Regions from separate parts of the Xylanibacillus composti genome, predicted to be linked through region 1. Evidence: riboswitches for the same ligand, from Rfam matches in the RefSeq annotation. Region 1 holds a riboswitch; each other region holds the start of a gene.

Evidence for each region. A riboswitch is a leader RNA that binds a small molecule or an ion and turns the genes downstream of it on or off. The one in region 1 is predicted to bind cobalamin.
Region 2: another riboswitch for cobalamin. It lies ahead of metE (5-methyltetrahydropteroyltriglutamate--homocysteine S-methyltransferase); the one in region 1 lies ahead of XYCOK13_RS02725 (ABC transporter substrate-binding protein).
Region 3: another riboswitch for cobalamin. It lies ahead of XYCOK13_RS16830 (S-layer homology domain-containing protein); the one in region 1 lies ahead of XYCOK13_RS02725 (ABC transporter substrate-binding protein).

Annotation. Positions count from the first base shown of each region.
Region 1 covers NZ_BOVK01000006.1:191,081-198,219, forward strand. Annotated here, with positions in the region: gene fdhD (formate dehydrogenase accessory sulfurtransferase FdhD) at 1-198, shown strand, start outside; gene XYCOK13_RS02710 (cob(I)yrinic acid a,c-diamide adenosyltransferase) at 242-832, shown strand; gene XYCOK13_RS02715 (cobyric acid synthase) at 849-2,390, shown strand; gene cobT (nicotinate-nucleotide--dimethylbenzimidazole phosphoribosyltransferase) at 2,418-3,494, shown strand; cobalamin riboswitch at 3,548-3,741, shown strand; gene XYCOK13_RS02725 (ABC transporter substrate-binding protein) at 3,936-4,952, shown strand; gene XYCOK13_RS02730 (FecCD family ABC transporter permease) at 4,964-6,010, shown strand; gene XYCOK13_RS02735 (adenosylcobinamide amidohydrolase) at 6,007-7,139, shown strand, end outside.
Region 2 covers NZ_BOVK01000018.1:56,335-63,473, reverse strand. Annotated here, with positions in the region: gene XYCOK13_RS07950 (hybrid sensor histidine kinase/response regulator) at 1-1,853, opposite strand, end outside; gene metE (5-methyltetrahydropteroyltriglutamate--homocysteine S-methyltransferase) at 2,301-4,598, opposite strand; cobalamin riboswitch at 4,932-5,135, opposite strand; gene nrdF (class 1b ribonucleoside-diphosphate reductase subunit beta) at 5,182-6,138, opposite strand; gene nrdE (class 1b ribonucleoside-diphosphate reductase subunit alpha) at 6,168-7,139, opposite strand, start outside.
Region 3 covers NZ_BOVK01000051.1:72,840-79,978, reverse strand. Annotated here, with positions in the region: gene XYCOK13_RS16835 (adenosylcobalamin-dependent ribonucleoside-diphosphate reductase) at 1-2,256, shown strand, start outside; gene XYCOK13_RS22445 (DUF3880 domain-containing protein) at 2,469-2,732, shown strand; cobalamin riboswitch at 2,791-2,985, shown strand; gene XYCOK13_RS16830 (S-layer homology domain-containing protein) at 3,199-7,139, shown strand, end outside.

The sequences.
Region 1 (7,139 bases):
AGATTGTCTTCCGAAGTGATTTTGAAGGCAGCCAAAATTGGCGTCGGCGCCATTATTTCGAGATCTGCGCCAACGGATCTGGCCCTGCGGCTGGCGAAAGATTTGGGCATGACTGCAGTCGGGTTCGCGCGCAGCGGACAGATGAATGCATACACGCACGGAGAACGCATTCAGGCAGATGTCGAGAGTAGGGAATAAGGGAAGCGGGCAACGAAGGCTTGCACAGGTGTACGGGTATGCCATGCAAGGTTCATTTGAAACGGAGGGAGAAGGAGAAGCCATGCTGGAGAATGAAGCGAAGCGCAAAGGTATGACATTGACGTATACCGGTAACGGGAAGGGAAAGACAACTGCTGCAGTCGGAATCGCAGTACGAGCTGCCGGCCGCGGCATGAAGGTGCGCATGATTCAATTTATCAAATCGCCGGAACGCACTTACGGAGAGAAGCTGGCACTGGCCAAGCTGGGGATCGAAGTGCTGCCGATGGGGGTTGGATTTACCTGGCTGAAAACACCGGAGGAGCATCGACAAGCTCTGCAAAGTGCTTGGGCGGAAGCGAAACAGACCGCGATGAGCGGGGAGTATGATGTGGTGATCTGGGACGAGATCCACAACGCGCTTGCCATTGACCGGTTCCCGATAGATGATGTGCTTTCTCTGGAAGAGGTGCTGCAGACGATAAGAAATCGTCCGTCGCACGTGCATCTCGTTCTGACAGGGCGCCAAGCGCATGAGGACGTGAAGGCAGCTTCTGACTTGGTTTCGGTCATTGAACCAGAGAAGCATTATTATGAGGAAGGCGTTCAGGCTATTCGGGGGTTGGAATTTTAGAGGGGATGAAACGTTCATGAAGGGGAACAGCGGAAAGCGCATGGCGCTGCCGATCATGATTCAGGGCACGCATTCTGATGCAGGGAAGAGTGTGCTGGTAGCTGGATTGTGCCGAGTCTTTGCGAGAAGAGGGGTGCGTACGGCGCCATTCAAGTCCCAGAACATGGCATTGAATTCATATATTACGGCAGACGGGAAGGAAATTGGCCGTGCGCAGGGCGTGCAGGCTGAAGCGGCAGGGATCGAGGCGACCACGGATATGAACCCGATTCTAATTAAGCCAAGCGGCAGCATGCAATCGCAGATCGTCGTCCATGGCCGACCGCTGGCCAACATGCGTGCAGGCGAATACCGCGAACAGTTTTTCGAGGAAGGGCTGCGCATCGTGACAGAAGCTTATGAGAGACTGGCCTCACAGTTCGAGCGCATCGTGATAGAGGGAGCAGGCTCGCCGGCCGAGATCAACTTGAATGACCGTGAACTTGTCAACATGCGAATCGCAAGAATGGCTCGGGCTCCTGTTCTGCTCGTCGGAGATATTGACCGCGGCGGTGTGTTTGCGAGTTTGGTCGGTACGCTTCAGCTGCTGGAGCCGGAGGACAGGGAGCGGATAGCCGGCTTTATCATCAATAAATTTCGGGGGGACCTTCGGCTGCTGGAGCCGGGTTTGGAATGGCTGGAGCACTATACCGGCAAGCCGGTGCTTGGCGTGGTTCCATATGTCGAAGGACTTCATATTGAGTCAGAGGATTCCATGGCGCTTGCGCAATACAGCCGATCGCCGAATTTCGATAAACCCATACAAATAGCGGTCATTCGCTTGCCTTCTATTTCAAACTTTACGGACTTGGACCCGCTGATGGAAGAGCCGGATTGCCATGTTCGGCTCGTTGAGACGGCGTCCCAGCTTGGCGATCCGGATGCCATTGTGTTGCCGGGTAGCAAGAATACGCTTGGCGACTTGCGGTTTTTGCAGGAGTCCGGCCTGTTTGCCGCGGTGGAACGCAGCAGGGCAATACAGGAACCGTGGATTGTCGGTATTTGCGGAGGGTTCCAAATGATGGGCCGGTCTGTGCAGGATGAGGAGCGGGTCGAATCGCCGGAGGGGAGCCGGATAGGCTTCGGCTGGTTCCCCATGGATACAGTATGGCGGCGGGAGAAAGTTACCGTACGCGTGGAGGGTGCCGCACAGTTCGCCCGAGAGAAATATGTCATCCATGGGTATGAGATTCATCACGGCTGGACGCACTATGAGCAAGGGCAGCCCTTCTCTGTCTTGACTAGAATGGGTTCATCGGAAGAGGTTCGGGACGGCATGCTGGACGAGCACCGTAAACTTATGGGCACTTATGTCCATGGCGTGTTTCATAATGATGCGTTTCGCGCGGCTTGGCTTAACGGCATCCGGGCAAGGAAAGGATTGGCGCCGCTAAAGGATCGGCCGAATTCGGAGCTTCTCCGGGAAGAAGCCTATGATCGGCTTGCCGATGTGCTGGAGCAGCAATTGGACATGGAAAGAATAGAACGAATTTTAACGGATGCGGCCTCAAATGGATAAATTGGGTGTAAGGAGAGTTGAACGTATATGGAGCATGCAAGTATGTCATTGGAGCAGATTTGTGCGAAGATCGGCGATCTCGATCAGGCCAGCGGCGAGTTGGCCAAGCAAAGGCTGGAGCGATTGACGAAGCCCCCCGGCAGTTTGGGACGATTGGAAACGCTCGTTATTCAACTGGCTGAAATAACCGGTCAGCCCTTGCCGCGAATTTTCCCGCCCGGCATTGCCGTGTTTGCGGGAGACCACGGGATTGTGGCAGAAGGCGTATCTGCATTTCCTCAAGAAGTGACGGGCCAGATGGTTCGCAATTTCGCGGCGGGCGGGGCAGCGATCAATGTGTTTGCCCGGCAAATCGGCGCCAAGCTGGACATTACGGATGTCGGCACAGCGGCGGACCTGTCGGAGGTTGAGGGGGTAAGGCAGCGCAAGGTTCGCGAAGGGACAGGCAATTTCGCGCGTGAGGATGCCATGAGCCGCCAAGAGGCGGTGGAGGCCATTGCGGCAGGAATAGAAAGTGCAGCCCGGCTAATCGAAGAGGGAGCCGAATGCATCATACCCGGGGAGATGGGGATCGGCAATACGACGAGCAGCACTGCCATAGCGGCGGTCATCACTGGTCGTTCGACGGAGGAGCTGACCGGAGCAGGAACGGGGCTAAATCCTGATGCGAGAAAGCGCAAGGCTGCGCTGATCCAGCGAGCGCTCGAGGCCCGAAAACCCGACCCCGCCGATGCGCTTGATATCATCAGCAAGATTGGCGGGCTGGAGATCGCCGCGATGACTGGCGCGATCCTGGCGGCAGCGGCCCGCCGCAAACCTGTTCTGCTGGACGGGTTTATATGCGGGGTTGCTGCGGTACTGGCTGTCAAGCTGGCAAGCGGTGTACGCGGCTATCTCATAGCCGGTCACCGGTCGCAGGAACCAGGGCATGAAGCGGTGCTGGAATGGCTTGGGCTGGAGCCGCTGCTTGATTTGCAGCTAAGGCTGGGAGAAGGAAGCGGCGCGGCGGTTGCTTATCCGCTGTTGGAATCGGCTGTGCGCATGCTGGCGGAGATGGCGACCTTCGAGAGCGCCGGTATTTCCGGTGCGAGTTCTCCCTCCTGATTCTGCTATTTACATCTAGGAAGGGATTGCCTATAATAAGGCATGCACAAAAAACGAATATTTGACAAGCATGGTTCTCTGAATGTAAAGGTTCAGAGTGAAAAGGGAAGCCGGTGCAAATCCGGCACGGTCCCGCCACTGTAAGCGTGGAGCAGCATCCGGCAATCCACTGTACGTATGTATGGGAAGGGAGATGTCCAGCGAAGAAGCGCGAAGTCAGTAGACCTGCCTGCTTGTCTTAGATAAGCGGCCTTCGAGGAGAGGCGCTTCTCAATTTCGAAATGATGTGGACAAGCTTCGAGCCTACAAGGTTCGATCAAACGGATGAAATCGGCCGTTCCTGCTCTGAGCTTGTCTGCAGTTATCGTAATTGTCGAGCGACGCCTTTCCAGCCTGGATAGGCGTTTTTTGTGTGGAAATTTCGGCAAAGGGTGGATGGACATGAAGAGGCATTGGACAAAATGGGGAGTTAGTGTGCTTCTACTCATGCTGGCCGTCGGACTGATGGCTGGCTGCGGCGCAAACGAAAGCAATGAGGGCAATGGTTCGAACGAAGCCACTGTGATTGAACCTCCGGCTGGTATAGAGAGCGCCTCTGGAAGCGAGGAGAACGAAGCCGCGTTTCCTGCGGTGCTTGTAGACGGCAGCGGTGAAGAAATTACGATCGAGGAAGAACCGCAAACGATTGTGTCCCTGCTTTCAAGCAATACCGAGATCGCGTTCGCGCTCGGCCTTGGGGACAAGATTATCGGAGTATCCAATTTCTGTAATTATCCGGCAGCGGCCCAAGAGAAGGAAAAACTAGGCGGCCAGGCCATGAATGTGGAGCGAATCATCGAGCTGCAGCCAGACATGGCGCTGGTATCGCAATATCATTTCAAGACACATGCCGACGTATTGAATACGTTCCGGCAAGCAGGCATTGATGTTGTTGTAGCCGGTGAAGCGAAATCCTTCGAGGATGCCTATGAGACTATGCGCATGTTCGGCAAGGCAACTGGCACGTTGGACAAGGCAGAAGCGATTATCGCGGACATGCAGGAGCGATTGGCAGAGGTCAAGTCGAAGGCGGAAGCCGTGGAAACACCGAAGCGCGTTTGGATTGAGGTATCGCCGGCGCCGGACATTTTTACTACTGGCAAAGAGACGTTTATGCATGAGATGATCGAGGCCATTAATGCGGCGAATGTGGCAGGCGATCAGACTGGCTGGGTGAAAATGACGGAAGAGGAGATCGTCTCCCTCATGCCGGATGTCATCATAACTACGTATGGATACTATGTAGAGAATCCGTCCGAAGGGGTATATGCCAGAGAGGGGTGGGCTGAGGTGCCGGCCGTCGCCAACCAGCAGGTGTACGATGTTGACAGCGATACTGTGACACGACCCGGTCCGCGGCTAATAGACGGTGTTGAAGAGCTGGCGAGATTCGTCTACCCGGACATCTTCATACCGTGAGGAATTCGGCAATGATGAAGAGAAAAGTATGGCTTTGGTATGCATTCGCAGGAGGGACCGCTATTGGCGCGTCCCTTCTTGGTCTGTTGGCAAGCAGCGTGACGGTTCCGGCCGAAACGGTTATGGCCATATTGGCCAAGCATGTGCTTCGCTGGACGTGGATGAGCGAGATCCCGGTTAGCCAAGAATTAATAATCTGGAATATTCGCGCACCGCGCGTTGTGCTAGGTTTGCTGATCGGCGCTTCCTTGTCCCTGGCCGGCGCTGCCTTTCAGGGACTGCTGCGCAACCCATTGGCGGATCCCTATATTATCGGCGTTTCATCGGGCGCTTCATTGGGTGCGGTATTGGTCTTGTTCTTTCAATTTACTTTATGGGGATTGGGCTCGTTCTCACTTCCCGTTATGGCGATCTTGGGCGGTTTCGTTGCCTTGGTGCTTGTTTTCGGCATGACTCATTTGTCCAGTCGCAATTTTGCAGTAGAAACCATAATTTTATCAGGCGTCATCATGACTTCCTTCATGAGTGCGATTGTGTCCTTGATTATCGCGCTGAGCCAGCGTGAGGACATGAGCCAAATTTTATATTGGCTTATGGGCAATGTAGGCATGCGAGGGTGGAGCTATGCGCAACTCCTGCTTCCCTTTTCCATAATCGGTGCGCTCTTGCTGCTTATGCATGTGCGGGAATTAAACGCCCTGGCCCTCGGCGAAGCGTCCGCGGAGCACTTGGGTGTCAGTGTCAGAAGAAAAAAAGTGATGATTCTGTTGGGCGCGTCGTTGCTGACAGGCGCTTCTGTCGCGGTATCCGGGGCAATCGGCTTTGTCGGGCTGGTAATCCCCCACCTTGTACGTCTTGTAACAGGCCCCGATCATCGCCACGTGCTGCCCTTGTCCATGCTCATTGGGGGGGCCTATCTGGTTCTGGCCGACTTGCTGGCACGAACCATAATAGCGCCGAGAGAACTGCCTATCGGCGTAATCACGGCTTTGATTGGCGCTCCGGTCTTTGCATTTTTGTTAATTAGACAGCAGGCAGGAAGGAGGGGGCGAGGATGATTCGGCTTCAGCGTCTGAGCGGCGGCTACGACAAGGACCGACCGATTGTACAGGATATATCGCTGCAAGTGGAGAAAGGCACGTTCTTCGCGCTCCTCGGGCCGAACGGCAGCGGGAAATCCACGCTGTTCAAGCTGATGACGGGCGTTTTGAAGGCGTCTGCCGGTGACATTGAGCTGAACGGCGCTCCGCTTCAGAGCTATTCCTCGGTAGAACGGGCAAGACTGATCGCTGTTCTGGCGCAGGAAGAGCAGGTTGCCTTCGATTTTACAGTAGAAGAGATCGTCATGCTGGGCCGGTATCCGCATCAAAAAGGGCTGTTGAAAACAGCAAGCCGCCAAGATATAGAAGCGGTGGAAGAAGCGATGCGCACAACGAATGTGCTGCATTACCGTTTTCGCTCTTTCCGTGAGCTGAGCGGCGGAGAGAAGCAGCGCGTGCTGCTAGCCAAGGCGTTGGCCCAGGAGCCGACCCTGCTTCTGCTGGACGAGCCGACGAATCATCTGGACGTGCGTCACACTTACGAAATGCTTGATTTGCTAAGAGAGAAGCAGCGCAGGGACAGCTTGACTGTTGTGGCTATTCTGCATGATTTGAACGTCGCGGCGCTTTACGCGGATCAGGTAGCGCTGCTGCGGGAAGGAAAAATTGTCGAGCAGGGGGATGTCAGCGTGCTGCGGGATGGCGCTTCCATCGGACGCGTGTACGGCGTTCGCGCTATTGCCCAATACCATCCGCTGATCCCCAAGCCTCAATGGTTCATGACGCCGAAGCCGGATGACAGGGAACCGAAGCGCGCTCCATTCCGAGAATCGTTCCGGCTGGAACAGAATGAACGGCTGATTCATATCGCGTTCGATCATCCGCTGCGCACGATTTCCAACGGGGTGAACGGCGAAGGACTGCAGTGGATTCGGCACTTTTGCAATTTTCATGTGGACAAGCATTACAGCTGCAAGGATCCGCTTGCAGATATTCGCCATTGGATGGAGGAGCTGGACATTCCCTTCGAGCAGGCCGTGGGCATGATGACGGCTGTGCACTTGAAGCATATGGCCGTCGTCGAAGACGAAGCGGGTCCTTACCAGGTAATGGCCGTAGTAACGGCAGGAGCCGGAAATGCGGTCGA
Region 2 (7,139 bases), on a different contig from region 1:
TCGCGGAGTCCTGCACCGCTCGAACCGCTCTGGTCATAGGCCTGAAAAATCTGCTCCTGCTTATCGCGCGCAATGCCGATGCCAGTATCGGTCACGGAGACGCGGACGAACGCTCCCTCGTGCTCCGCCTGCAGGTGAATCGTTCCTCGTTCTGTGAATTTCACGGCATTCCCGAGCAGATTGAACAAAATCTGCCGGAGCCGATTTTCGTCCGCCTGCACCAAGGGCAGCCCGTTCGGCCAATCCTGAACCAAACGGACCTCCTTCCTCGTCTGCAGCAGCGCCACTACATCCACCACGGACTGGGCAACCGACGGCAAATGCACAGCTTGCCGATGCAGGATGAGCTCCCCATGCTTAAGCTTGGAGAAATCAAGAATATCCTCAACCAACAACGCCAACCGCCTGCCTGTAGAGGCCACCAGGGACAATTGCGCTGCCTGCGCTGCCGATACCGGTCCGGCCGCCCCCTGCTGCAAGGAGTAAGCCATATTGATAATGCCGTGCAGAGGCGTTCGAAGCTCGTGGGAAGTCTTGGCAAGAAACTCATCTTTAAGTCCGTCCAATGTGAGCAGACGCTGCGACAGCTCCTCCGATTCCTTCGTGGTTTCTGCGAAGCGCTTCGCGTGCAGTAGCGCCTGCGCTGCTACGAAGAAAAACATTTCGAAGGGAATGAGCGCCGCGAATTGGGGCCTGCCCAGCAAGCTCATCATATGAAGCACAATGATAACGATGATGCTCAGTACGCTGACCGATGTAAGAAAGACATGACTTTGGCGGGTTCCCAGACGAGGCAGCATGCGCATGATCACATACCCGATTACCAGCAGGCCGCAGGTGATCACCATTCCTTCCCAGCTAGAGAATGTGAGCGTCGGCACCGCAATTCCGATTCCAATGAATGCCACGGTCGACAGCCGGACAAGGAGGAGCACCGGCCTATGTACCGCCCCCGGCAAGGCCAAATCAATGTAGCGCAACAAAAAATAATAGATCAGCGCCGAGGAAATCCACTGCATGCGGATGACCAAGCCGTAATCCAAGGAAGGAATCAGGAGATCGATGAGCTTCTCTCCATGGGTCAATACATATATAACTGCCCCAAAACTGAACATCCCCAAAAACAGGAGCGATCGTTCTTCTCTCCGAAGCCGGTATAGCGCAAGGAAGTAGCCTGCCGGGATGACCAGGCTGGCTACGGTCAGCACATCAGCGTATACAGCCCTTTCTCTGCTGTTCTGAATCGCCTTCGCTTCCCCGAACTGAAGCGTACCGATCATGCCGCCCGTACTGTATATGTAGTTGGACACCTGTACGATGATTTCCGCGTAATCGTCGTTTATCGGAACAAAGCCCGTGTAGGGAATGTTGCCCTGAAGCTTGCCGTTCGGTTCTGTGTCCGGCATACCGCTGGAGCCCGCCTCATGGCCGTTGACAAAAATCCGATTGGCCATGCGGATATTCGTCGTATGAACGCCGTATACAGCTTCTTTCGCCTCAGGAAGCATAACCCTCAGCCGAAATGTCCCGTACCCGGTTCCTTCGCCAGCCTCATTTAGATAACGATTCCAGGCTCCAGGCACGGTCACCAGCATCCCGTTGGCTGGTGCTGCCCGACCGCTGTCCGGGGCTGGTTCGAAATCTTCCGGCATCAACAGCTGGCCGCTGTAAAACTCCCACTCCCCATCGAGTCGTACTGTTCCAGCATGCAACTGCGAACTTCTTAAGTCCATCCAGCCGCTTTGCGCTTGGGGCTGCCTTACGTGGTCTTGATGAATGTAAATGAAGCCGAATATAGGAAAGACCACCATCATCATAGCCAGCAGCATATTGACTACATTTCGCTTCTCCATAGTTCCCTCTCTATGTCGTCTGAATCTTTGAAGTATAACCGATATTCCTCTGCATGCCTATCTCTATTTTTCAGAGAAAAGGCCTCCGCAATCGCCTGGGCGACCATGGAGGCCTCTTGGTGCATGCCTGTAATCTATTTGCTCGACTTAATCTCATGGTCCTGCGATGCTTCATGACTGTCCTTCGGCGCCCAATGGCGGGCAGGCACATCCGGCCAGATTGGCAATATTCGCCGTGTATATTCAGCTTGTTGTTTAGGCTACAGCCTCCTTCCTTTCCCGCCTAGAACTAGGACTTTCTGATCACTATAACAACGCTTTCTAAACCGATTCTGAACGGCTCCTGCACCTTCCCCGGCGGTTCCGACGCGCCTTCGATGCATTGAATAAAAAAGCAGCGTCGTCCCGATACACTCATGCGTATCGGGAGACCTCTGCCTGTCCGCTCTATCCTGACGCCAATAGCCATTTCCTTCTGGCTTCCCGGGCAGCCGCCACCATATTCGCAAGCGCTGCCTTTGTTTCCTCCAATCCTCTTGTTTTTAAGCCGCAATCCGGATTCACCCAGAACAATGCCGGGTCCAGCACTTGCAGCGCCCGTTCAATAATATCCATCATTTCTGCTGTGCTTGGCACGCGCGGGCTGTGAATGTCATAAACCCCAAGGCCTATGCCGTGGTCGTAGCCTTCCCCTTCCAGCTTCGCAATCAATTCCCCATGACTGCGGGACGTCTCAATAGAAATGACATCCGCATCAAGTGCGAGGATCGCGTGCAAAATATCATGGAATTCGCAGTAGCACATATGCGTGTGAATTTGCGTGGTATCCTTGACGCTAGAGGTAGCGATGCGGAATGCCCGGGTTGCCCAGTCCAGATACGACTCGCGATCTCGCTCCTTCAGCGGGAATCCCTCCCGCAGCGCCGGCTCATCCACCTGAATCATCTCGATGCCCGCCGCTTCGAGCGCCTCTACCTCCTGGCGCAGCGCCAGCGCAATCTGATTCGCCACTTGCTCCCGACTCCTGTCATCGCGCACGAATGACCAGCACAAAATGGTGATCGGACCTGTCAGCATTCCCTTCACTGGCTGGGAAGTGAGCGATTGTGCGTAGACGCTTTCCTTCACGGTCATCGGCTCCCGAAAAGCGACATCACCATAGATCACCGGCGGCTTTACGCAACGCGAGCCGTAAGACTGTACCCATCCGTTCTGCGTGAATATGAAGCCATCCAACTTCTCTCCGAAAAACTCCACCATATCTGTCCGCTCAAATTCGCCATGAACCAGCACGTCCAGACCGAGCTCCTCCTGAAGCCGAATGCACGAGGCAATTTGCTCCTGCAAGAATGACTCGTACTGGCTCTGATCCCACTCGTTTCTCCGCCAACGCAGCCGCGCCTGCCGCACCTCCGGTGTCTGCGGAAAGCTTCCAATCGTCGTGGTCGGCAGAACCGGCAGGCCCCACTTCTCCTGCTGCAGGGGAAAACGCTCCGCGAAGACCAGACTGCGCTTGTCCTGCAGCTTCGCCCACTCTGTCTGCCGGCTGACCACATCCTGACGGTTGCGCTGGGGCAGCGACCGGAACCGGTCGAGGTGCTGGCGGCTAGCCTCAAGTTCCCCTGCCGCCTCAGCGCTGTTCCGAATCGCTCTGGCCAGCAGCTTCAGCTCATCCAGCTTTTCATTGGCGAAAGCCAGCGCCTTGCGGATCACCGGGTCCAGCTTCTCTTCCGGCTCTGTAGATACAGGCACGTGCATCAGACTGCAGGAAGGCTGAAGGATCATCTGCTCGTAAGGAACAGACTGCGCCAGCGTTTCCACCAGCCTAAGCTTGCTGTCCAGATCCGCACGCCATATGCTGCGCCCATCAATGAGCCCTACGCCAAGCCGCTTGTCCCGCGGGAAGCCGTATCGGGCGATCGCTTGCAGATTGGTCTCACGGTCGTGCACGAAATCAAGTCCAATGCCATGAACGGGAAGCTGCACCACCTGTTCAAATCGGTCCACGCCCTCAAAGTATGTTTGCAGCATCACGTGCAATCCCGGCACCTCTTGTGCAATGGCCCGATAAATGCGCTCTACCTGCTCCATGTCCTCGTCACTCACGTCTGTAACAAGCACGGGCTCATCGATTTGCACCCAGTTCACGCCTTCCTGCTCCAGTTCCTTTAGCATTTGCAAGTATACGGGAAGGAACTGCCCGACCTTCTGCCCAAGCTCCGCTTGCTGGAAGCCTTTGGACAGCTTCAAAAAGGTGTACAGCCCTACAATAACCGGCTTGCCGGCAATGCCTGCGTGCTGCTTTGCGAATCGGTAAGCGGCCAGAGGCTTGTTCTCGGTCAGCGCTGGCGACTGGCCGCCAATTTCCGGCACGATGTAGTGGTAGTTCGTATTGAACCACTTCGTCATCTCACAAGCAGCGGCTTGCTTGCTGCCGCGCGCCATGGCGAAGTACGTGTCAAGAGACACCTGTCCTCCTTTATAAGCAAATCGTTCCGGCACAATGCCAAACATGACTGCCATATCCAGCATGTGGTCGTAGAAGGTAAAGTCGTTGACGGGAATCAGCTCAACTCCCTTGTCCTTCTGCAGCTCGAGCTGCTCCAGCCGAATGCGCGCCATTTCCTGCAAAAAATCCGTTTCCTCCAGCTTGCCTGCCCAATACGCCTCCAGCGCCTTCTTCCATTCACGCTGGCTTCCTATCCTCGGGTAGCCCAAATTGCCAATTGTCACCGTTTCCCCCATAGTCTATCTGCCTCCTGTTTGCTTTGGATTGGGAATTGTCCAATATCGTCGCCCAACTCCCTGCGATACCTGAAGCGGATGCATTCGCCATCCGCTCCCGCTGTCCGCATTTGGCCGCTAAGCTGCCTCAGCGTAACTTGAATCAACAAAAAAAGACGTCTATCCCCGTAGTCAAGCAGGGGAAAGACGCCCATTCATCTGTTATGTGGGTTGCCGTCTAACACCTCCCTATCTCCCGTAGGTAAACCGCCTGCGGCAGGGCAGGGAGCGAGTTCGCTCCCCGTCTTGCGCAGGGCCATACCAATACCGGCACTCGGCTGCGGCATTGGTCTAGCAGTGTTGTCCAAACAGGCAGGTCTCCTGGCTTGCAGTGTCTTCATCGGCAGCTGCCTTCCCGGTTACTTCCGTAACCAGTGGCATGAAGCTGCGACTCCTCTGTCACAGTGGCGGGACCGCGTCGGATTTGCACCGAACTTCCCTATTAAGCTGGCTGAACACTCGCTAGTTCCAGCCAGCACCTGTTTGCGCTGGTATTCCGTTGTGTGCCGCTGTTGCGATGTGGAAAAAGCCGCGGCAGACCGCCTTACAAGTCGAATTGAAAATCTTCGTCCTTCAATGGCTCCACATGGATCGTTCGCACGTAACCGTTGCCCTTGGTGGAAAAAAAGTCATGCTGGCGGGTATGCGTGCTGATGCCGTTTTGCACAATCGGGTTGATCTCCTCATCCGGGAACATCGGCTCCCGCCCAAGATTGCTCAGCGCCTTGTTGGCATTATAGCGGAGGAAGGCCTTCACCTCGTCAGTCAAGCCGACAGCCGCATACAGCTCCTCCGTATATTGCTCTTCATTGCTGTGCAGGTAACGCAGCAGCCCGAGCAGCGTTTCATCCGCAGAGGCTTGCTCGTCCTCGTCCAGCTCCGCATACACCTCCTGGGCCAACACCCCGACATAAAGACCGTGAATGCTCTCGTCCCGCAGAATGAGGTTGATGATTTCACCGCTGCTTGTCATCTTGCCTTGTCCCGCCAAGTACAACGGATAGAAGAATCCGCTGTAGAACAGGTAGCTTTCCAGCAGGACAGAAGCCGCCATCGCTAAGTAGAGATCCTTCTTCGTATGGATGGCGCTATAGTATTGAGCAATCGTCTCTGCTTTCACTTGCAAATGCCGGTTTTCCTCCACCCAACGGAACACCCGATCAATCTCTTCGTTGGATACCAAGGTGGTAAAGATGCTGCTGTAGGATTTGGCATGAATCTGCTCCATCATGCCCATGAAGCCGAGCACGGCCTTGCGCTGCAGTCCGTCCACATGCTCCAGAATCTTCGGCATGCCGACGCCGCCCTGCACGGTATCCAGCAAGGTCAGACCGCCAAGCACCTTGATGTACAGCTCTTGCTGCGCTTCGCTCAAGGACAGCCACGCCATCTTGTCATCAGACAGCGGTATTTCCTCTTCTGTCCAGAACTGCATAATATTTTGGTTCCAGAAGGTCAGACTGAAATCATCGTCCGGCCGATTCCAGTTCACTGCTTTCATCGTCGCACATCCCCCTATTCATCGGCTGCCTAGACGGAACAGCTGACGCATTCCTCGACGGACAGATGGTTCGTCCGCGTGTAATAAAGTGACTTCAAGCCTTTTTTCGCGGCGTAAATATAATAGCGGGCCAACTGCCGGGTCGAAATATCGCTGTTGACATGCAGGATGGTGGACACGCCTTGATCGATATGCGCCTGAATTTCTGCAATCAAATCGAGCATCTTGAACGGGTCCATCTGGTACGCCGATTTGTAGTAGAAAAAGTTGTCCGCGCTCAAATACGGCATCGGGTAATACGTTGTCGAGTTCGCATAGGTCCGCGTTTCAATCGGCTGCACGATCGGCATGACGCTGGATGTGGCGTTCTGCACATAGGAGATGCTCTGTGTCGGCGCGATGGCCAGCCGGTATGCATGATACAGGCCATACCGGGCAACCTCCTCCTTCAACCGTTGCCAATCTTCCGGCCCGGGAACAGCGATGCCCTCGAACAGGCGCTTGACCTTGTCTGTCGCCGGACGGTAATCGTTCTGCTCATAGCGGGCGAAGTATGTGCCATTCGCATAATCCGACTGCTCGAAGCCTGCAAAAGTCACACCGCGCTCACGGGCAATGTCCATGCTTTTTTCCAGCGAGTAAAAGTTCATCATCATAAAAAAGGTGCGAGCGAAGTCCTTCGCTTCTTCGCTGTCATAAGCAATCTTGTTCTTCGCCAAATACCCATGCAGATTCATCGCGCCGAGCCCGACAGAGTGCAGCTCCCGATTGGCCTTGACGACGCCCGGCGCGTTGGCGACCTCTGTCATGTCGCTGACCGCTGTCAAGGCGAGCATGCCTTCATGCACCGACTCTCTCACCTTGCGACGCTCCATGACATTGGCAATGTTGAGGGACGCCAGATTGCAGCTGATGTCCCGACGGATTACATCCGCTTGTCCGTAATCGCCGATCTCGGACGTCTCCTGCAGCTGGAAAATTTCCGTGCACAGGTTCGACAT
Region 3 (7,139 bases), on a different contig from region 1:
GTTCCCGGCGGACGCATTGCGGCAGGGGCTGGCGCCAGCGATGAATTGACGCTGTTCAACTGCTACGTCATTCCATCTCCGAAAGACAGCCGCGGCGGGATTATGGACACGCTTACAGAAATGACCGAAATCATGTCGCGCGGCGGCGGTGTCGGCATCAATCTGTCCAGCCTGCGCCCGCGCAGAGCGATTGTCCGGGGTGTCAACGGATCGTCCAGCGGTGCCGTTTCCTGGGGCGGGCTATTCAGCTACACGACCGGATTGATTGAGCAGGGCGGAAGCCGGCGCGGCGCATTGATGCTGATGATCAATGACTGGCATCCGGACCTGATCCGCTTCATTACAGTCAAGCAGCAGGCTGGCGAAATAACGAACGCGAACCTGTCTGTATGCTTAAGCAACGGCTTTATGAAAGCTGTGAAGGAAGACCTGGACTGGGAGCTGTATTTCCCGGATACGACAGACCCGGACTACAACGAGCTGTGGGACGGCGATATGAAAAAGTGGAAGGATGCCGGCAAGCCGGTCATCCATTACGATACGGTCAAAGCGCGCGACGTATGGCACATGATTATTGAATCCGCATGGAAATCGGCGGAGCCGGGCGTCGTGTTCATGGAGTACTACAATGAGATGTCGAACAGCTGGTACTTCAATCCGATTATATGCACGAATCCGTGCGGCGAGCAGGGCTTGCCAGCGTGGGGCGTATGCAACCTGTCCGCAGTGAACCTGTCGAAGTTTTACGATGAAGAAAAAGACGATGTTGCTTGGGAAGAGCTTGGCAAGACGGTACGCTATTCCGTCCGCTTCCTGGACAATGTCATCGACAAGACACCTTATCACTTCGAGGAAAATCGGGCGAATCAGCAGAATGAACGCCGCGTAGGCCTTGGTTCGATGGGCTTGGCCGAGCTTATGATCCGCCTGAAAATTCGCTATGGCAGCCCGGAATCAATGGAATTCCTGGATAAGCTGTATGGCTTTATGGCGAAGGAAGCCTATCTCGCTTCGTCGGAGATTGCAGCAGAGAAGGGTGCTTTCCCGAAATTCGTGAAGGACAAGTTCCTGCAGAGCGGGTTCATGAAGAACATGGTCAGCGAGTTCCCAGAGGTGGGAGCGGCGATCAAGAAGAACGGCATTCGCAATGTCACCGTCATTACCCAGGCGCCGACAGGCAGCACGGGTACGATGGTCGGCACCTCGACCGGCATTGAACCGTACTTTGCCTTTGAATATTATCGCCAGAGCCGTCTCGGCTTCGACAAGCAGCTCGTGCCGATCGCCCAGGAATGGAAGGATCAGCATCCGGACGAGCCGCTTCCGGACTACTACGTAACCGCTATGGATCTGAAGGCGGAGGATCATATTCGTGCGCAAGCTGCGATCCAGCGCTGGGTAGACAGCTCGATCTCGAAGACGGCGAACTGTCCGGCGGACTTCACGGTCGAGGAGACGAAGAAGCTGTATGAGCTGGCCTTCGATCTTGGCTGCAAGGGCGTAACCATCTACCGTGACGGCAGCCGCGACCAGCAGGTGCTCCATACGGACAAGAAAGAAGAGAAGAAGGAAGAAGCCGCGCAGCCGGCAGCAAAGGCTGAAGCCGATCAGGGAACAGCTGTGAATGCTGATGTCAAGGCGTTCGATCAGATCAGTGAATCGTTGAAGGTGGATATCGACAGCAAGACAGAGCAAATTTTCGACCGCCAGTACAAGCGTCGTCCGCAAGTGCTGTCCGGCTCGACATACAAGTACAACACCCCGCTGGGTGTAGCATATATTACGATCAACGATCTGGACGGCATTCCGTCCGAAATCTTCTTGAACGTGGGCAAGGCCGGCTCCGACGTGTTCGCTATGTCCGAGGCGCTCGGACGGGTGTGCTCCCTGTTCCTGCGCTATGGCGACCATGGCCAGAAGGAACGGTTGCTTATCAAGCACTTGAAGGGTATCGGCGGCTCCGGCGCGATCGGCTTCGGCCCGAACCGCGTGGAATCGATCGCCGACGCGCTTGCCAAGTCGCTGGAAATTCACTTGGAGCGCCTGGAAGCAGGCAGCGCCTCCTCCGGCTATGCGCATTACGAAGGAAATGCGGATCACGGAACGCCCGCCCCGGCGGCAGAAGCGCCGGAGCATACTGGCGATGCGACCATTCGCCAATCGCTGGACCTGTGTCCTTCCTGCGGCGGCGCCTCGCTCATTAACAGCGAAGGCTGCAAAAACTGCACCAACTGCGGATACAGCAAATGTAGTTGAGGAAGGTTTGTTGAGATGCAGGGTTAGACAGATACCATAAACTGAACTTTGGTTAACTGGTCAGGCGACTTTTCTGTTGCTTGACCAGTTTTTTATTAAGGGTGATTTCGCATGACAAGCATGCAGAATCGGTCGAAAAAATCCGGATGAATCAAATAGGAAGATTTCTTAATAAGGGAATTAGAGAAAAGAGAGCCTCGAAAATCTAGGCTATTCAGCGATCTTTCATTACGAATGGCTGGGGAAATGAGCAGGCCTTATATATTCAAGAGTGGTTGCGCGAATGCGTGGATCAATTCCGTCTGCCGCACATCTATTGGTCTGTTGAAGACCCACTGTATACGGATTCCATAGTTATGGCCATCATCGAGACGTCGAAGCCGGACTTTATTTTTACGATCTGCAAGTCGATGGTGGAATATTATCGATCATTCGGTTTCCCATGCGCTCATCTGGATTGGGGAATCAATCTATAGCTCGAATTGAAATGACAGGAACGGGAAAGTAAGCTATAGTAGTTTATAGTTCTAGAATTGAATAGCGTTGGAACAGGTGCCGAGCATGATTCGATCATCGAGTTGTGCTTGGATAATAGGGAAGTGGGTGCAATTCCCACGCGGTCCCGCCACTGTAAAAGAGGAGTTCTTGCCATATGCCACTGGGAAACTGGGAAGGCGGCAAGAATGATGATGCTTGAGCCAGAAGACCTGCCTGTTGCCTACACCAAGTAACTCTACGGACGATGGAGAGGTGAATGAATGGAAAATGCGAGATTTCGGATTTCATATTTTTCTCATGCCTCTTAACTTATGTTAAGAGGTGTTTTTATTTTGCACGTAAGATTTGTGAATTTTCATCATTCAGGAGGACAAAAAAACAATGTCAAACGATTTCAAAGCATTTTATAGAATAGGGTCCATAGTTTTAATTTTAGCGTTAATCATGAATATGTTTTATGGCTTGGCCAGCTATGCGGATGAGGGCGGATACGAGGCTGGCGGAAATCCTGTCCATGCAGCTGAACAGCTCGATTCAGAGTCTTTCAGTCAAGATGAGGCAGCCACTGTAGCTGAACAAGTTTATGGGGAGGACCCCGGACATCTCGATGAATTCGATCTGTTCACGGCAGAGGCTCTGGAGATTGAGCAAGCCGGAACGGTCTATGTGACGATTGAGAATGGCACATATTTGGTCGCAGACGGCGCGCCATGGGAAGGGACCTTGCTGGACCAGTATCCGGTGGACATTCATGCCGGCGCTACTATGATGGATGCTGTGGAAACAGCATTGGCTGAAAACAACATCGCCGCCGAAGGAGTAGCTGCCGGCTATATATCAAACATTCATGGTTTGGCGGCATTCGACGGAGGCCCTATGTCCGGTTGGATGGGCACGCTGAATGACTGGTTTACGAATGCGGGCTTCAGTGCCACGAGCATTGAAGATGGCGATATCATCAGCATCCTATATACAACTAACGGCTATGGGGAGGACCTTGGCGGCTCCTTTTATAACCAGGACACTTCGTTAAAATCGCTGTTCTTTGATTCGGGCGAGCTTTCCCCGCAATTTTCCGGAGAACAATCAACTTATACGCTACATATCCATGAGGGGATCACTGAAATTGTGGTAACCCCAACAGCAGCCAATAAGAACTATCAAGTTAGAGTCTATTTGGATGCCTATGATGCTTCGTCATCCGGCTATAAGCGGACCGAAGCGATTCCTGTTGCAGAAGGCAGCCAAATTATCATTGGTGTGGGCGATCCGCTGTGGCCGAGCATGAACAGTTCTTCGGGGGCAACTCTTTACACGGTTGCGATAAGCTATCCCGAGGAGGAAGGCGACCCGCAAGCGGCTGCACCGAAAGAACAACTGAACAAAAATCTGGCTTACCTTGTCCAAACAGTCCGTAACCCTACCTTTGGCACAGGAGGGGGCGAATGGTCGATTCTCTCATTGGCCAGGGCGAATTATCCCGTGCCGGAAGGATATTATGACCTTTATTATGAGAACGTGGAGAAAGCCGTCAAGCAATTGATGGTCAATCCGAGTCACCCGGGCAAGCTCGACCGCAACAAAGGGTCAGAGCATTCGAGATTAATGCTGGGGCTTGTGGCGATCGGGAAAGATGTCAGCAATGTTGCCGGGTATGATATTAAAGAAGCGCTGGCCGATTACCAATTTGTGATCAGGCAAGGCATCAACGGGCCAATCTTCGCGCTGATCGCCCTGGATTCCCAAAACTTTGACGTGCCTGTGCTGGAAGGCGTAGCCGAGCAAACGACTAGGGAGAAGCTCATTCAATATATTCTGGATCGGGAAGTCAACAAAGGCGGAGCGAATGCCGGCGGATGGGCGCTGTGGGGATCGGTTCCGGACCCGGACATCACGTCCATGGCCATCCAGGGGCTGACTCCCTACTATGAAACAGATGGCGAAGTCAGAGCAGCCATTGACCGGGCGGTTGCCTGGTTGTCAAGCGCACAGCTGGAAGACGGCGGATATGGGGCTTGGGGATCGCAGAGCAGCGAAAGTGTGGCTCAGGTCATTGTTGCCTTGACTGGATTGAAGATAGACCCGCACAAGGATCCAAGGTTTAGGAAGAATGGCCGATCTGCTCTAGACGCGCTGATGGAGTTTGCCGTGCCGGAAGGCGGCTTCAAGCACGTGAAATCAGGCTCCGTAGATGGCATGGCTACCGACCAGGGGACTTATGCGCTTGTTGCTTATGATCGATTTGTCGAAGGGAAGAACCGCCTTTACGACATGACCGATGTCCCATCAGAACCGGAGGAAAAAGATGAAACGGCTCCGACGATTTTGATCCATGGAATAGAAGATGGGCAGGTATTTAGCCGCAATGAAGTGCTGTTCACGGTGAGCGTTACGGATAATGTGGATCCTGTCATCCAACCTACCGTTATGCTCAACGGCGAGATCTTGACAGGAACAGACGGCTCGTATTACGCAGTTCTACTTGTCGGCACCAACACGATTCGAGTGGAAGCAACCGACGCGGCCGGCAACAAATCCGATGTGACATATACGTTAATCTACCATGTGCAGGTTGGACAACCGGAAGAGCTTCCGCTGCCGGCAGGGGACAAGCCGGTGCTTGAAGTACCGGCGGACAGCCGGGATGTGAACATCCCGGTTGCAGCGGGGGACAGCGGCAAGGACATCACTATAAAAATACCTGCAGCGCATCGTTCCAAGGTCACCGTTGATCTGCCGAAAAACAGCAGCTTGCCCGGAATAAAGGTCGAGAAAGGGGACGTCGCTGCCGAAATTCCGAAAGGGGCCGCCATTACAAGCGGCGATCCTGCTGCACTTGAATTATTAACGTTCAAACATGCCAATGCCGCAGTGACAGACAAGCTGAGTCAATCGCTGCCCTCTGACCAAAAGCTTGATGAGATTGTACAAATCATATCTCTGGGCGGCGACGAAAGAATCCAGTTTGACCGTTATGTCACCATTACTTTCCTTGGTGCAAAAGGCAAGTCGGCGGCTTATATGGAGAATGGGACGCTTAGACTAATTGAGAAGTTCGCAAGCGACGCCGACGGGGAGAGGAGCGGCAAGGCCGAATATGCCTACGACAGCGGAAACCATTTAATCGTAAAAACCAAGCATTTCACCGACTTTATCGTCTATTCGGCTAGCGCGCAAAGCCCATCTGGCGGTGGACCCGACGACGGTTCTGGCGACGATCCCGATGATGGTTCTGCTGGCGGTCCCGGCGGTGGTACGGGTGGCGGAGTCATTCCACCGAGCCAAGCCTACGTTACCCTGTCCATCGACAAGTTGACTATTCAAAAGGGTTATGTGTTAAATCCGACACGAGTCGAATTCCATATCGGTGAAAGTGTGTGGGATGTACTAAAAAGAGAAATGGATCGTCGCGGCATTGCCTATGAATTTGAGTATTTTGCTCAATATGACAGCGTGTATGTCCAATCTATTGAGGGTGACGGCGAGTTTGACCACGGCAGCGAAAGCGGCTGGATGTATAATGTCAACGGTGTCTATCCAAGTTACGGAGCAAGCAAATATAAATTAAAAGATGGGGATGTAGTACAGTGGCGTTATACAACTAATCTTGGAGAAGATCTGGGAGAAGACAATAGCAAGTGGGAGGAACCCAAAAATCCCGGGTTTCCTGGCATGTATGGCGGAGCGGCAGCAGGAGGCCAGCATCCGGTCATCGAAGTGCCGGAGAATATAAGCGAAGATTATGTAGTAAGCCTCACCAACAACTTGAAGAGTGCCGACTCTATCACCATTAAGCTGCCTAAGCAGAGATCTGCCAAGGTTCTCCTGGATTTGGAAGTGCTGAAGGATAGCCTTCCCAACTTGAAGGTGCAGGAAGAAAGCAAGTTGCTCGTGATCGATAAAGGGACCAAGCTTGCTTCCGAAAGCGCGAAGATAGAAGTATTTACACAATTGGATCAGCAGGATGAAGCGTTGACAAGCGCAGTGAACGCCATTGTGTCTGAACAGAAGGGTCGGTTCGTGGACGCCTTTGTCATGGGGAATTCGGAGGAAGCTGTCTTCTTCGACAACCTGATTACCCTTACGCTGAACGGGAAAGCAGGACTTCAAGCAGGCTACCTGGAGAATCATGTGTTTGTCCCGATTCCTCTGTACAGCAGCGAGGACAGGGGAAGACAGGCAACCCGGGATCGCGAGAAGCAAGTGTTCGCCTATGTCTCTGGCAATGACCTGATTCTCAGAACCAATTTCCTTACAACCTTTGTCCTGTATGCGACTGATGCGAGCGATTCCGGAAACATACAGCTGGAAGATGTATATGAGGATGCAGGCCTCATTTCCGCATGGGCGTACGAAGCGGTGAAAGAAGCGACGCAGTTGCGGTT